3 regions of the Bradyrhizobium sp. 195 genome follow, and region 3 is predicted to be linked to each of the others. Evidence: riboswitches for the same ligand, from Rfam matches in the RefSeq annotation. Region 3 holds a riboswitch; each other region holds the start of a gene.
The links. Region 3 has a riboswitch for cobalamin ahead of IVB26_RS15505 (DUF1636 family protein). Riboswitches for the same ligand answer to the same signal wherever they lie in the genome.

Region 1: another riboswitch for cobalamin. It lies ahead of IVB26_RS22110 (TonB-dependent receptor); the one in region 3 lies ahead of IVB26_RS15505 (DUF1636 family protein).
Region 2: another riboswitch for cobalamin. It lies ahead of metE (5-methyltetrahydropteroyltriglutamate--homocysteine S-methyltransferase); the one in region 3 lies ahead of IVB26_RS15505 (DUF1636 family protein).

What each region holds. Positions count from the first base shown of each region.
Region 1 is NZ_CP082161.1:4,766,803-4,771,144, forward strand. It holds gene IVB26_RS22110 (TonB-dependent receptor) at 1-2,056, opposite strand, end outside; cobalamin riboswitch at 2,172-2,385, opposite strand; gene IVB26_RS22115 (hypothetical protein) at 2,434-2,685, opposite strand; gene IVB26_RS22120 (hypothetical protein) at 2,834-3,043, opposite strand; gene IVB26_RS22125 (hypothetical protein) at 3,182-3,358, opposite strand; gene IVB26_RS22130 (adenylate/guanylate cyclase domain-containing protein) at 3,464-4,342, opposite strand, start outside.
Region 2 is NZ_CP082161.1:1,124,574-1,128,915, forward strand. It holds gene IVB26_RS05255 (4Fe-4S binding protein) at 371-574, shown strand; gene IVB26_RS42985 (hypothetical protein) at 880-1,014, opposite strand; gene IVB26_RS05260 (hypothetical protein) at 1,177-1,440, opposite strand; cobalamin riboswitch at 1,662-1,861, shown strand; gene metE (5-methyltetrahydropteroyltriglutamate--homocysteine S-methyltransferase) at 1,962-4,277, shown strand.
Region 3 is NZ_CP082161.1:3,382,290-3,386,631, forward strand. It holds gene IVB26_RS15495 (cobyric acid synthase) at 1-1,089, opposite strand, end outside; gene cobO (cob(I)yrinic acid a,c-diamide adenosyltransferase) at 1,095-1,730, opposite strand; cobalamin riboswitch at 1,771-1,990, shown strand; gene IVB26_RS15505 (DUF1636 family protein) at 2,085-2,459, shown strand; gene cobW (cobalamin biosynthesis protein CobW) at 2,456-3,490, shown strand; gene cobN (cobaltochelatase subunit CobN) at 3,490-4,342, shown strand, end outside.

The DNA.
Region 1 (4,342 bases), 1.4 Mb from region 3:
CGTTGGCGGGAATCGGCTTCTGGGTGCCGGCCTGATCGTTGTCCATGCGCCGCTCGCTCCAGAAGCGCGCGGTGGCATCGAGCACCAAATAATTCTGCCAGATGTTCCAGGTGACGCCCGCACTCGCGGTGTAGCGCGACACCAGCGGCACGTCATTGCCGGCCCAGGCGCCTTCGCGGAAGACGGCGCGGGTGTAGGCCACGCCGGAGCGCAGCAGCAGAGCGTCGTTGACGCGATAAGACAGGCTGGTCTCCGAGCCGTAGCGGCGGGTCGGATCAAGATTGGTGTTGTAGAACAGGACCGGGTTGAAATGGACCTCGTTGGTGAGGTCCATCAGATAGAGACTGCTCTGCAACTGCAGCCCGCCGCCTTTGATACGCAGACCGCCCTCGATATCCCAAGAGGTCTGGGTCTTGAGCTGGAACGTTTGCGGGATCGCGGCGAAGGTCAGGGGATCGAACGAAGGCCCCGAGGACAGGCGCTCGTCCACGTCGGGCGTGCGGAACGCGCGCGCGGCGCGGCCGAACAGCGAGACCATGTCGTTGAGGCGATGCTCGGCCCCGAGATGCAGCGCATATTGGGTCTCGTTGCTCGTCAGCGGCAGCGCGCCGATGTCGGCGTTGAACGGCGCCGCCGGGTCGAAATTGTCGCGTGCCGCAAGACTGACGGTCTGCACCCGCGCGCCATAGGAGATGTCGGTCGTAGGCGCCACGCCCAATGTGTGCTGAAAATAGCCCGCAACCGTCTGCTGCCTGAGATCGTAATTGTGCCAGGAGGAGAGCCCCTGCCCGGCGCCGCGGTTCTGCTGAAAGCTCGCATCGTAATAGTCGATGCCGGTCAGGAGATGCGACGGCATGCCGAGCAGCAGGCTCTTCACGCTGAGCCGCGGCGTGATCGACCATGTCGTCAGATGGGACTCGACATAGGTCGACGTGAAGAAGGCCGGAACCGGCACCGGGCTGGAGAAGAACGCGCTCTGCTGCTTCTTGTCGCGCACGCCGCCGTCGACGATGAGATCGACGCCGTTGACGAGGGTCTTGGTGAAGCCCGCTGTTGCGCTAAAGCCCTGCTGGTTGGCGAAGTTGAACGGCGTGCTCGTCCCCCGCCGGTTGGCCGCGAGCTCGTCGAGGCCGATCGAGGGATCGACGGTGCGCCCGCCCGGCAATCGCAGCTCCTGATTGTCGCCCGTGACGGTGAGAAAAGCGGTCAGGCCCGGTGTCGAGTAATTGAGATTGCCGACGCCGTTTTGCTGGGAATAGCGATTGTTGTCGCGATAGCCATCGGTCCTGACGGCATTGCCATAGAACGAGGTCGACCACGGACCGGAACTGAGCGAGGTCGAGACGTTGCCGAGCCTGGCGTTGAACGAGCCGAAGCCGGCCTCGATGCGCGCGGTCACCGGCGGTCCGCCGACGCCGTTTTTGGTGACGATGTTGATCACGCCGCCGATGGCGTTGTCACCGTAGAGCACCGCTCCCGAATTGCCGCGCGTGATCTCGATACGCTCGATGGAATTGAGCGGGATGATGGAGAGGTCCACCTGTGCCATGTCGACGTCGTTCAGCCGCCGTCCGTTGACCAGCACCAGCGTGTTGGCGTTGGCAAACGCGCCGAAGCCGCGCAGATCCACGCTGGTCTTCGCGCCGATTTGACCGCCATAGAACGTCGTGATCTGGGCGCCCGGGGTCTGCGTCGCGATGATCTCGGCTAGCGTCTGCGACGGCGAATGCGCGATATCCGCGGCCGTGATGACGGTCGTGGCGGCCCCGACGATACCGCCGTTGCTGGCGACAGCCTCGGAGCCCGAGCCGGATGAGCCGGCGCCATTGCCTGCCGACGCGACATTCACGGTTCCCCGGCGCTTCGTCGGCTCGCCATCACCGATCGCCCTGGCGCGGGTGCGGTTCTGATCGTCGGGCTTGGTCACTTCGATCGGCGGCAGCTGCTCGGCAAGGGCCTGCTGGGCGAAGGCGGGGGATAGATCGAGCGAAGGGAGGGAAACGGACGCGAGCAGGCCGGCGCTGAGGCGCCCGGCGGCAGAGACAAGACGGGACACGGTTGTAGACCTCGGTATGACGTCAGTGGCACGTCACAGCGAACGAGGTTTCACGGCAGAGCAATGGATTGCTCCGGTGAAGCCAATGTCTGTACTCCCCGACCGACATCTTCGCGTGTGACCACGGCTGACGGCAGGTCTCCTGGCTCGCGGGTCGTTACCTTACGTCGCCTTCCCAGGACCGAGATTCCCAGTGGCATAGGACGAAAGATTCACCGCTTACAGTTGCGGGGGCAGCCGTGGCGTTGAGACAAATCCCCCGTTGGGACAATCCCGCACCACATTCCCTTTTGATCTCCGTGAGGAGAACCGTCACCAATCAACTTACGTGTCGTTCCGCCGGGGAGTCAATCGACCGGCGGCTGTTGTCACCGCCGTCAGGTCCGCCCTCGCAAACGCTGGGCCTGGGCCCAGGCAGCAGCGACGTCGCGAGGCGGAACATCGACGCGCTTGATCGGGGTCAATTCGCCGGAGGCCGAGACGATCGCGGTTTCCTCGCGGCGGCAGCGCGTGCAGACAAAGCGGACCTCGTGCGGGGACGCCCACCAGCTCGACCGCTTCACATTGGCCGCCATCGGCCAGGCATCGCAATGCGAGCACGAGACCAGAAATCGACCGGGATCGAGCATACCCATTTCCATCGGACTCCGCGTCCTGCCGCCTCCTTCAATGTTTAACCCAAGTGAATCGTTCCGGTGCCCCAGCACCGCCAGCTCCTGTTCCTTGGAAGCGGATATCTCAGGCTCGCCATTCCCAGCCGCCATAGGCGTCAGGATCTCAGCGCGCGCCCTTGAGGCTGCAAGAGGTCGTGCAGGTGACCGTGGTGCCGCGATCGCACGATTTGCAGGCATTGACGCACTGATTCATGTCGCGGGGGTTGTAGCTGTAGTTCCGCATCGGGCAGGCCGACGTCGAGCCGGTGATGTCCTGCTCCTGATCGCAGGCCGCCGTCATGAGCGCGAATATGATCACGGCAACGAGGCGCATGTGATTGCCCTGTCAAGCATGGCAAATGACACTCGCGAGGCTCGCTGCACTGCGGCGAACCCCGGCCTTCCAGCACGAGCCATCGCTCGCGTGCTTCAAGGATGCGCGCCAAACATTAAGAACGGATTGCAGCCGGCGTCAGGCAGCAGCCTTGGTCGCGATCGCCTGGCGCATGTCCGCCGCCAATTGGCGGTACTGCTCCGAAAGCTTCAGATAGAACTCGCGTTTGGTGCTGTCGGTGGCGAGCTTGGCAATCAGCTCGCATTCGGCGGTGAGCGTCTCGAACCGTTCCAGTCTGTTCTGAAGGTCTGTCATCGGCGTGTCCCCGTCAAACGCCTCAAGGACATCCAACCTAAGCCCGGGAAATAGGTCACGGCGAACATCGTTATCGAGTAGAATCAATTTTTGCGGTGCGGCGGCCTATTTGCTGTCCAGCCGCCAGGCGCCATCCCAGCCGGCGTCCGGCGGGTTGGCTTCGAATTGCGCGATGCGGCCGAGCATGGTGCGCGAGGGGCCGTCACCGGGGACGGCTTCGAGCGCCGCGTTGAAGGCAGCGCGCGCCTCATCGAACCGCCGGGCGCGATAGGCGGCGAGCGCTTCGGCATAGTGCGTGCGCAAGCTGCCCTGTGCGCCGGTGAGTGCACCTGCCCTCGCCATCACCTCGAAGATCGCCTGCGGTGCGCTCTGGCCGGCGACGGCCAAACGATCGATCTCCCGCAGTTCGAGCCGCGATCCGATCGCGTCAGCGGTTGCCTGCGAGATCAGGATGCGGGTGCCGTAGGCCTTGTTGACGGCCTCCAGCCGCGAGGCCAGGTTGACGGCATCGCCCATCACCGTAAAGCTCATCATCAATTCGGAGCCGATGCTGCCGGTCAGGACCTCGCCGGTGGCGATACCGATCCGCAAATCGCACGGCGCGGGCATGGCGCGGATGCCGAGCAGGTCGGGCAGCTGCTTCTGGAGCGCCGGCACCTGGTCGATCATTTCGATGGCGGCAAGGCCCGCGAGCAGCGCCTGCTCGTCCTCCTCGATGAAGGGCGGGCCCCAATAGGACATGATGGCATCGCCGATATACTTGTCGATGATGCCGCGATTGCCCCTGATCGGGCCGGACATGACCGTGAAATAGTGGTTCATCACCCTGACGAGGCCGCGCGGGGTCATGCCCTCGCTCATCGCGGTGAAGCCGCTCATGTCGCAGAACATGATGGTCATGACCCGGCGCTCGCCGTCGATCGCGACCTCCGGCCGATCGATCAGCCCCTGCACCACCTTGGGATCGATGTAGCGGCCGAAGGT
Region 2 (4,342 bases), 2.3 Mb from region 3:
GGCTTGCACAAAACCTCCAGTCAGGGCGTGTGACCGGAGGTTTGCCGAGGTCCGCGTAGACGTGCGTCGGCTCGCGGCTTTTAGTCGCGCCGCCGGTTTGGGAATCGTCGCGCGTCGCTTGCCCCGCGCTGCCGTGCCAGACAAACCAACGGAAGCTCGCAGCGGCCGAGTCGCGACTGCCTCTTGGAGTAGGGCCCGAGAGCTCGCATAGCTTGAAATTGAAGTTGCCCGTTGCTGTCGCAGATGCAACATGGTCTCAGACCCGGGACAGCACAATTGGGCAAATTGCCCATCATTGACCGCGTCTGTGTTTGGCACGGCATTTGAAAGGGATCGCCAATGGCATCGCTCGCCTAAGGAGTCGGAAGGCATGGCTTACAAGATCGTCGCTTCGCAATGCACCGTTTGTGGGGCATGTGAGTTCGAGTGTCCCAACGCGGCGATCAGCCTCAAGCGCGACATTTACGTTGTCGATGCCAAAAAGTGTACGGAGTGCGAGGGCCATTCCGACACGCCGCAATGCGCGGTGGTCTGTCCGGTGCCTGACACCTGTGTCCCGTCTAAGACAGCATAAGCAGCCCGCGTCCAGAAGGCTTCACCGCTCGATTTCGCGAACGAAGTAGTAGATGTCGAGCTTGAGGAGGCCGCCGACCGCGTGGGGCGATCGAGGTCGATCAACATCGTTATGACCTTAAGGCGCTGATCGACTCCGAGAAGCCCTCGAAGGGCTCTGTCAGAGGACACCGTCAAATTTGTCTCGAATAAAGAAGGCCGCCTCGATGCTCCAGTCGCCGCGTCGAGGCTTATCGTCGCTGGCTGACGAGCCAAGGGGAGGTGGAAGGGGCGTCATATCAAGATCGACTTGCAGGATATCTAAAGCTACGTCACGGCCGAAGCCGAAGAGACGGTCTCCTCGCGCGACGAGATCGGTCCGGAGATCCTGAAGACGTACGAGAAGCTCGGCATCCGCTTGCCCGTGGTCACCGTGCACGAGTGCATGGAGCGTAGAGTCATAGCACGATCCCGCCGCGCGCGCTCTCGCCGCTTACTCCAGTTTCGCAAGTCAGCGTGCATCCTGAGGTCCGGAACGGTTCCTGCGGTGTCGCGCAAGCCAACGTCCAGGCTGCACTATTCGCCAAGCGGCGACGGAGACAACGAGGCGCGCGCCAAAGTCGCTCAGCACGTGAGTGCCGGGCTCACCGAGGAGATCATCTTGACCCACGCCACGGAGGCGATCGAGCTCGCGGCTCGTCGTGGGGGCAGGCCGAACACAGGCAGTCCGACCTGATCATTCGTTCGATCCTGGAGCAATCCGGCCTTGGCAATTCCTAAGGAGCTGGCGCTGTCATCAAACGGATGCCGGCCGAGGATGATCGCAACTTCCTCACGGACGAGTTCGAGAAGCTGCTGACGGAAAAGTCCAGGCTTTGTCGCGATCACGCAGATGTCGAAAGCGCCGGGCGCGTTCGTTCTGCTCGCGGAGCTCATCCGACTACGCGAACAGGTTGTTGAGCGGACGCATTCACAAGCGGAGTCTCCACAGATCCACGTGTTTTCACCAGGCCGGGAGTAAGACCGTTGTAGCCTACCTGGTACAGCTCGCAATCGCTTGGGCAATATCGCAGCGACAGCTAGTAGGTTGACCGATCGATCCTCGTGCGCATAATGCCAGCCGTCGTGGTCTCCGGATTTCGTTTGATCCGGAGCTAAGAGGGAAACCGGTGCAATGCCGGCGCTGCCCCCGCAACTGTAAGCGGCGAGCCGCTGTCCAACGAAGTCACTGAAGCCCTGCGGCTTCGGGAAGGCCGGACAGCAGCGACGACCCGCGAGCCAGGAGACCTGCCTCGACAATATATCGTCCACGGGCGGGGTGTCCCGGTGTGCGCCAAGCAGCTGTCGCTCACGCGATATTCGCTGCATGCGTCCGCCATGGCCTTTGCCCCAATTATGGGGTCTGAGCTATGTCTATTCTTTCGCTTCCCGTTGCCACACTGGGGACGTCACGCATCGGCCCACGACGCGAACTCAAATTCGCGCTCGAGAGCTACTGGGCGGGAAACTCCAGCGAAGCCGAGCTCCTCGAGGCGGGGAGTGGACTTCGTGCCGCTAATTGGGCACGGCAGAAATCCTGCGGTGCGACCGTCATTCCTTCGAATGACTTCTCGCTCTACGACCATGTGCTCGATACCAGCGTAATGGTCGGCGCCATTCCCGACGTCTACGGCTGGACCGAAGGTCCTGTGTCGCTCAAGACCTACTTCACCATGGCGCGTGGCGCTCAGGACGGTGGTCACGCTCAGCGTGGGGCTGGCGTAGCCGCACAGGAAATGACGAAGTGGTTCGATACCAACTACCACTACATGGTGCCGGAATTTCACCAGGATCAGATCTTTAAGTATTCCTCTCGAAAGCCGATCGAGGAATATGAGGAGGCAAAAAGCCTCGGCTACCAAACGCGCCCCGTCCTAGTTGGACCAGTCACTTTCCTGAAGCTCGGCAAAAGCGCAAATCCCGCATTCAATCCGCTGTCGCTGCTTGATAGGCTCCTCCCAGTCTATGTCGATGTTCTCCGCGAACTAGCCTCGCGCGGTGCTGAATGGGTTCAGTTCGACGAGCCGTGCCTAGTGATGGACGTCGACGAAGCGTCGCGGGCGGCTGTCCGCCGGGCCTATGCTCATTTCGCAAAGGTTGTGCCGGCCCTTAAAATCATGCTGGCCACTTATTTCGGCGCTATCGGCGACAATCTTGAAACAGCCTTCGCCTTGCCCGTTGCCGGGCTTCATGTCGATCTGGTTCGGGCACCCGACCAGTTGGACGCAATTGTCGCCACAGCCCGCAGAGATCTCGTGGTCTCGCTAGGCGTCGTTGATGGTCGCAACGTCTGGCGCTCTAATCTTGCGGCGCTGCTCGACCAACTTGCCCCTATGGTCAAAAAGCTGGGCAGGGACCGTGTTCAGATTGCTCCTTCCTGCTCGCTGCTTCATGTTCCGATCGACATTGAGCTAGAGACCGATCTCGATCCCAATCTGAAGACATGGCTGGCGTTCTCAGTTCAGAAGATCAAGGAACTTTCAATATTGGGCAAAGCGCTGGCTGGCCATGCTGCCGAGGTGGCCGATGAACTTGCGCTTTCGGAGGACGCAGCCGTGACCCGCGAAACATCGCCCGAGACCCACAATGCGAATGTCGCCGGACGAATGGCCGCGATCGACGATAGCATGCGTCGCCGTCGCAGTGCGTTCACCCAGCGTGCCGACGTCCAGCGCGTCGCGTTCGCATTGCCGATGTTTCCAACGACAACCATCGGATCCTTCCCGCAAACGGTCGACGTCCGGAATGCGCGTGCGGCCCATGCGCGGGGAGCGCTGAATGACGCGCAGTACGAGCAGCTTCTGAAAGCGGAGACAGCCCGTACCGTGCAGTGGCAGGAAGATATCGGCCTGGACGTGCTCGTACATGGTGAGTTCGAGCGCAATGACATGGTTCAATACTTTGCCGAGCAGCTGTTGGGATTCGCTTTCACCAAGCACGGCTGGGTTCAGTCTTATGGGTCGCGGTACGTTCGTCCGCCTATCCTGTTTGGAGATGTTTCCCGGCCGAAGCCGATGACCGTTGAATGGTGGCGCTACGCGCAGTCTCTGACCAAGAAACCCGTCAAGGCTATGCTGACCGGACCGGTGACGATCCTGAACTGGTCGTTTGTCCGCGACGACATCTCGCGGAGCGAGACATGTCGTCAGATCGCTCTTGCGATTCGAGACGAGGTCATCGATCTTGAGGCGGCTGGAGCGACCATGATCCAGATCGACGAGGCTGCGTTGCGGGAGGGATTGCCGCTACGCAAATCGCAGTGGAGGAACTATCTCGATTGGGCAGTGGACAGCTTCTGCGTTTGCTCCTCCGCTGTCGCCGACGGAACTCAGATCCATACCCACATGTGTTATTCCGAGTTCAACGAAATCATCGATGCGATCGCAGCAATGGATGCTGACGTCATTTCAATCGAGACGTCGCGTTCTAAGATGGAATTGCTCGAGGCCTTCAAGAGCTACAAATATCCCAATGAGATCGGGCCCGGCGTCTATGACATCCATTCACCGCGCATTCCCGCAGCGGCGGAAATCAAGCAGCTGATTGTGTTGGCGCGGCAGCGAGTTTCCGATCGGCAGCTCTGGATCAATCCCGACTGCGGACTGAAAACTCGAAGATGGGAGGAGGTGCGTCCCGCGCTCATCAATATGGTGGCCGCCGCACGCGAGTTGCGGGCTGAGCCATGATGGTCCGGAGCGTTTCGCCAACGCGTTTGTGAACAAGATGCACGCGCTTTGGGGGCTTACGATGT
Region 3 (4,342 bases):
GTCGACATCCAGCAGCCCAAGTCCTGGCGTATCGCCCGCGGGGCCCTCGATCCCATCGGGGTCCGCAACGCTGCGCCCGAGCATCTGATAGCCGCCGCAGAGGCCGAGCACATGGCCGCCCCTGCGATGATGCGCGAAGAGATCGATGTCCCAGCCCTGCGCCCGCAGGAAGGCGAGATCGCCGCGGGTGGACTTTGAGCCGGGGATAACGACGAGCCTGACGTCACCGGGGATCGCTTCGCCCGGGCGCACCATCACGAGATCGACGCCCGGCTCGAGCTTGAGCGGATCGAGGTCGTCGAAATTGGCGATCCGCGACAGCGCGAGGCACGCGATCTTGCATTGACCGAGTTTTCGCGCGTCGGTCAGGCCCAGCGCGTCCTCGGCCGGCAGCTCGCCGGCGCGCGCAAACCAGGGCAGCACACCAAGGCCGCGCCAGGCGGTCTTCGTTTCGATTAGCCCATAACCATCTTTGAATAACGTGGGATCGCCGCGGAACTTGTTGATGACGAAACCTTGGATCATCGCGGCATCGTCGGGGTCGATCACCGTCTTGATGCCGACGAGCTGGGCGATGACGCCGCCGCGGTCGATGTCGCCGACCAGCACGACCGGCACGTCGGCCTTGCGGGCAAAGCCCATATTGGCGATGTCGGCCTTGCGCAGGTTCACCTCGGCGGGACTGCCGGCGCCTTCCACCAGCACCAGATCGGCGCGCGCCTTCAGTCGCTCAAAGCTCTCCAGCACCGCGCCCATGAGCGACGGCTTCATCGCGGCGTAGTCGCGCGCCCGCGCGGTCGCGATACGTTTGCCTTGGACAATCACCTGCGCGCCGACATCGGTCTCGGGCTTCAGCAGCACCGGATTCATGTCGGTGTGCGGCTCGACGCCGGCGGCGAGCGCCTGGAGCGCTTGGGCACGGCCGATCTCGCCGCCATCGACGGTGACGGCCGCGTTGTTCGACATGTTTTGCGGCTTGAACGGAAGCACGCGCAGGCCGCGCTGCGTGAAGGCGCGCGCGAGTCCGGCGACGATGAGCGATTTGCCCACGTCCGAGCCGGCCCCCTGGATCATCAATGTGCGCGCCATAGAATTCAGAACTCGACGCCGGCCTGCGCCTTGATGCCGGAGCGGAAGGGATGCTTGACCAGGGTCATCTCGGTGACGAGATCGGCGATCTCGATCAGCTCGTCCTTGGCGTTGCGCCCGGTGAGCACGACATGGGTCATCGCAGGCTTTTGCGTCGTCAGGAATTCGACGATCTCGGCGATATCGAGATAGTCGTAGCGCAGCGCGATGTTGATCTCGTCGAGCACGACCATGCGCAAGCTCTCGTCGAGGATCAGCTCCTTGGCCTTCTCCCAGCCGGCGCGCGCCGCGGCGATGTCGCGGGCGCGGTCCTGCGTCTCCCAGGTAAAGCCTTCGCCCATCGCGTGGAACTGGCAGAGGTCGCCGAAATGGCCGGTCAGCAGGCGCCGCTCGCCGGTATCCCAGGCACCCTTGATGAACTGCACGACCGCGCAGGGGAAGCCATGGGCGACGCAGCGGACGATCATGCCGAAGGCCGAGGACGACTTGCCCTTGCCGGCGCCGGTGTGGACGATGATCAGTCCCTTTTCGCCGCTCTTGGTCGCCATGATCTTGTCGCGGGCGGCCTTCTTCTTCGCCATTTTCTGGGCGTGCCGGGCGTCGGTTTCCTCGGCTGTTTGGGTATCCGGTTCAGGCGTCATCGGTCCCGGTCCTTCGGCTTGACAAGAGGCGGCCACCGGCAAATGGTGGCCCGGCGTTGGTTCCTGTCCTATGACAGGCGAAGAGGGAATGCGATAGGGTCCGAATCGGCAAGATTTGGGTCCAAACTGCAGCCGCCCCCGCGACCGTGACCGGAGAGATGCCCGAAGCCACTGATTCCCTTTGGAATCGGGAAGGCGGGGATCGAAGGGCAAGACCCTGCTCCGCAAGCCGGGAGACCTGCCAGCGCGGACGAGTTTTGGACCGGCGGACGGGGTGTTCCGCGACGGGGAAACGGGCCTTCTGGGGAATGGTCCGTGTGCCTCATCGCCTCCCGCTATTATCTGGAAGAGGCGATGACCGTCACACTTCACGTCTGCATCACCTGCCGTGCCGGCGAGACGCCCGGCGAGGGCGAGACCACGCCCGGAAAACGCCTGCATGGTGCGATCCTCGACGCCGGCGTGCCCGACGGCGTCAATGTGGTTCCCGTCGAATGCCTGTCGGCCTGCAGCCAGGGCTGTTCCGTGGCGCTCAGCGCGCCCGGCCGTTGGTCCTATGTTTATGGCCGCCTCTCGGATGCCAATGCGCAGGACGTGGTCGCGGGCGCTGCGGCCTATGCGGCGGCGCCCGACGGAATCGTGCCATGGCGCAGCCGTCCCGAGATCTTCCGCAAGCAGTCGCTTGCCCGCATTCCCCCTGTTGCCGTCGTGCCGGAGGCCGCCGAATGAACTCGCTCGCAAAAGTCCCTGTGACGGTGGTCACGGGTTTTCTCGGCTCCGGCAAGACCACGCTGATCCAGCATCTGCTCACCAATGCAAACGGCAAGAAGCTCGCGGTCCTCGTCAACGAGTTCGGCAGCGAGGGCGTCGACGGCGAAATCCTGAAGTCTTGCGCCGACGCAAACTGCCCGGAAGAGAATATCGTCGAGCTCGCCAATGGCTGCATCTGCTGCACGGTTGCCGACGATTTCATTCCGACCATGGAAAAACTGCTGGCGCGGCCGGTAAGGCCTGATCACATCCTGATCGAGACCTCGGGCCTGGCGCTGCCAAAACCGCTGCTGAAGGCGTTCGACTGGCCGGAGATCCGTTCGCGCATCACGGTCGACGGTGTGATCGCGCTGGCCGATGCCGAGGCTGTCGCGGCCGGCCGCTTTGCGCCGGATCCTGACGCCGTCGAAGCGCAACGCGCGGCGGACGAAAATCTCGATCACGAGACGCCGCTGTCGGAAGTGTTCGAGGACCAGATCGCCTGCGCCGACATCGTGCTGCTGACCAAGGCCGATCTCGCGGGCGCCGCCGGTATTGAAGCCGCCAAGGCCGCGATCACGGCCGAGATGCCGCGCCGCGTGCCGATGCTCCCTGTCACCGACGGCGCGATCGATGCGCGCCTCATCCTCGGCCTCGGCGCCGCCGCCGAGAACGATCTCGCCGCGCGCCCCTCGCACCATGACGGCGAGGAGGAGCACGAGCATGACGACTTCGCCTCCGTCGTAATCGATCTGCCTGAGGTCGCCGACATCGATGCGCTGGTCGCATCGGTGCAGAGGCTGGCGCGCGAGCAGAACGTGCTGCGGGCCAAGGGCTATATCGCGGTCGCGGGCAAGCCGATGCGCCTGTTGTTGCAGGCGGTCGGCGAGCGCGTGCGCCACCAGTTCGACAAGCCCTGGGGCGCAGGTCACAGGCAGTCGAAGCTCGTCGTGATCGGCGAGCACGGTGATATCGATGAGGCTGCCATCAAGGTAGGACTCGGCATCTGATGCACGTCGTCTTCCGCGAGAGCCGCGGTCTGGAGGAGACCGCGACGCCAAGGGACATCGGCCAGGACCCGGCCGATCTCGTGGTGCTCTCGTATTCGGATTCCGATCTCGCCGCGTTCGCCGCCGGCTGGAGGCGCGGCCAGGGCAGCCTGCCGTCGCTGCGGCTCGCCAATCTCGCGGAACTGCGGCACCCGCTCTCGGTCGACACCTATGTCGAGCGCACGCTGTCGCAGGCGCGGGGGATTCTGGTGCGCCTGATCGGCGGGGAGTCCTACTGGGCGTATGGGCTGGCTGCCTTGCATCAATTGGCGAAGGATCGCGGCATCGTCCTTGCCGTGCTGCCGGCCGATGGCCGTGACGACACGCGGCTCGATGCATATTCGACTCTGCCGGTCTCGACGCTGCGCCGCCTCAAGGTGCTCTGCGACATGGGCGGCCCGGTCGCCGCCCAAGCCGCGATTGCGCAACTGGCATTGGCCTCGGGTCTCTATGCCGGTCCTGTTATCGGCGAGATGAGCGTGCCTGAGATGGGTTTCTACGATCCCGCGCGCGGCGTCATTGCCGCGCCGGTGGGTGACGAGGGAAAGCCGCGCGCACTGGTCACGTTCTATCGCTCCTATCTCACCGCCGCGGACACGGGCCCGGTCGATGCGCTGATCGCCGCGCTGCGCGAGAAGGGCTTTGACGCCTGTGGCGTGTTCGTCACCTCGCTGAAGGCTGCGGGCGTCGCCGACTGGCTGCGCGCCTATCTCGCGCAAAATCCTCCGGCCGCGATCATCAACGCGACGGCGTTCTCGGCCCTCAGCGACGACGGCACGACGGCGTTCGACGCTGCATCGTGTCCGGCGTTCC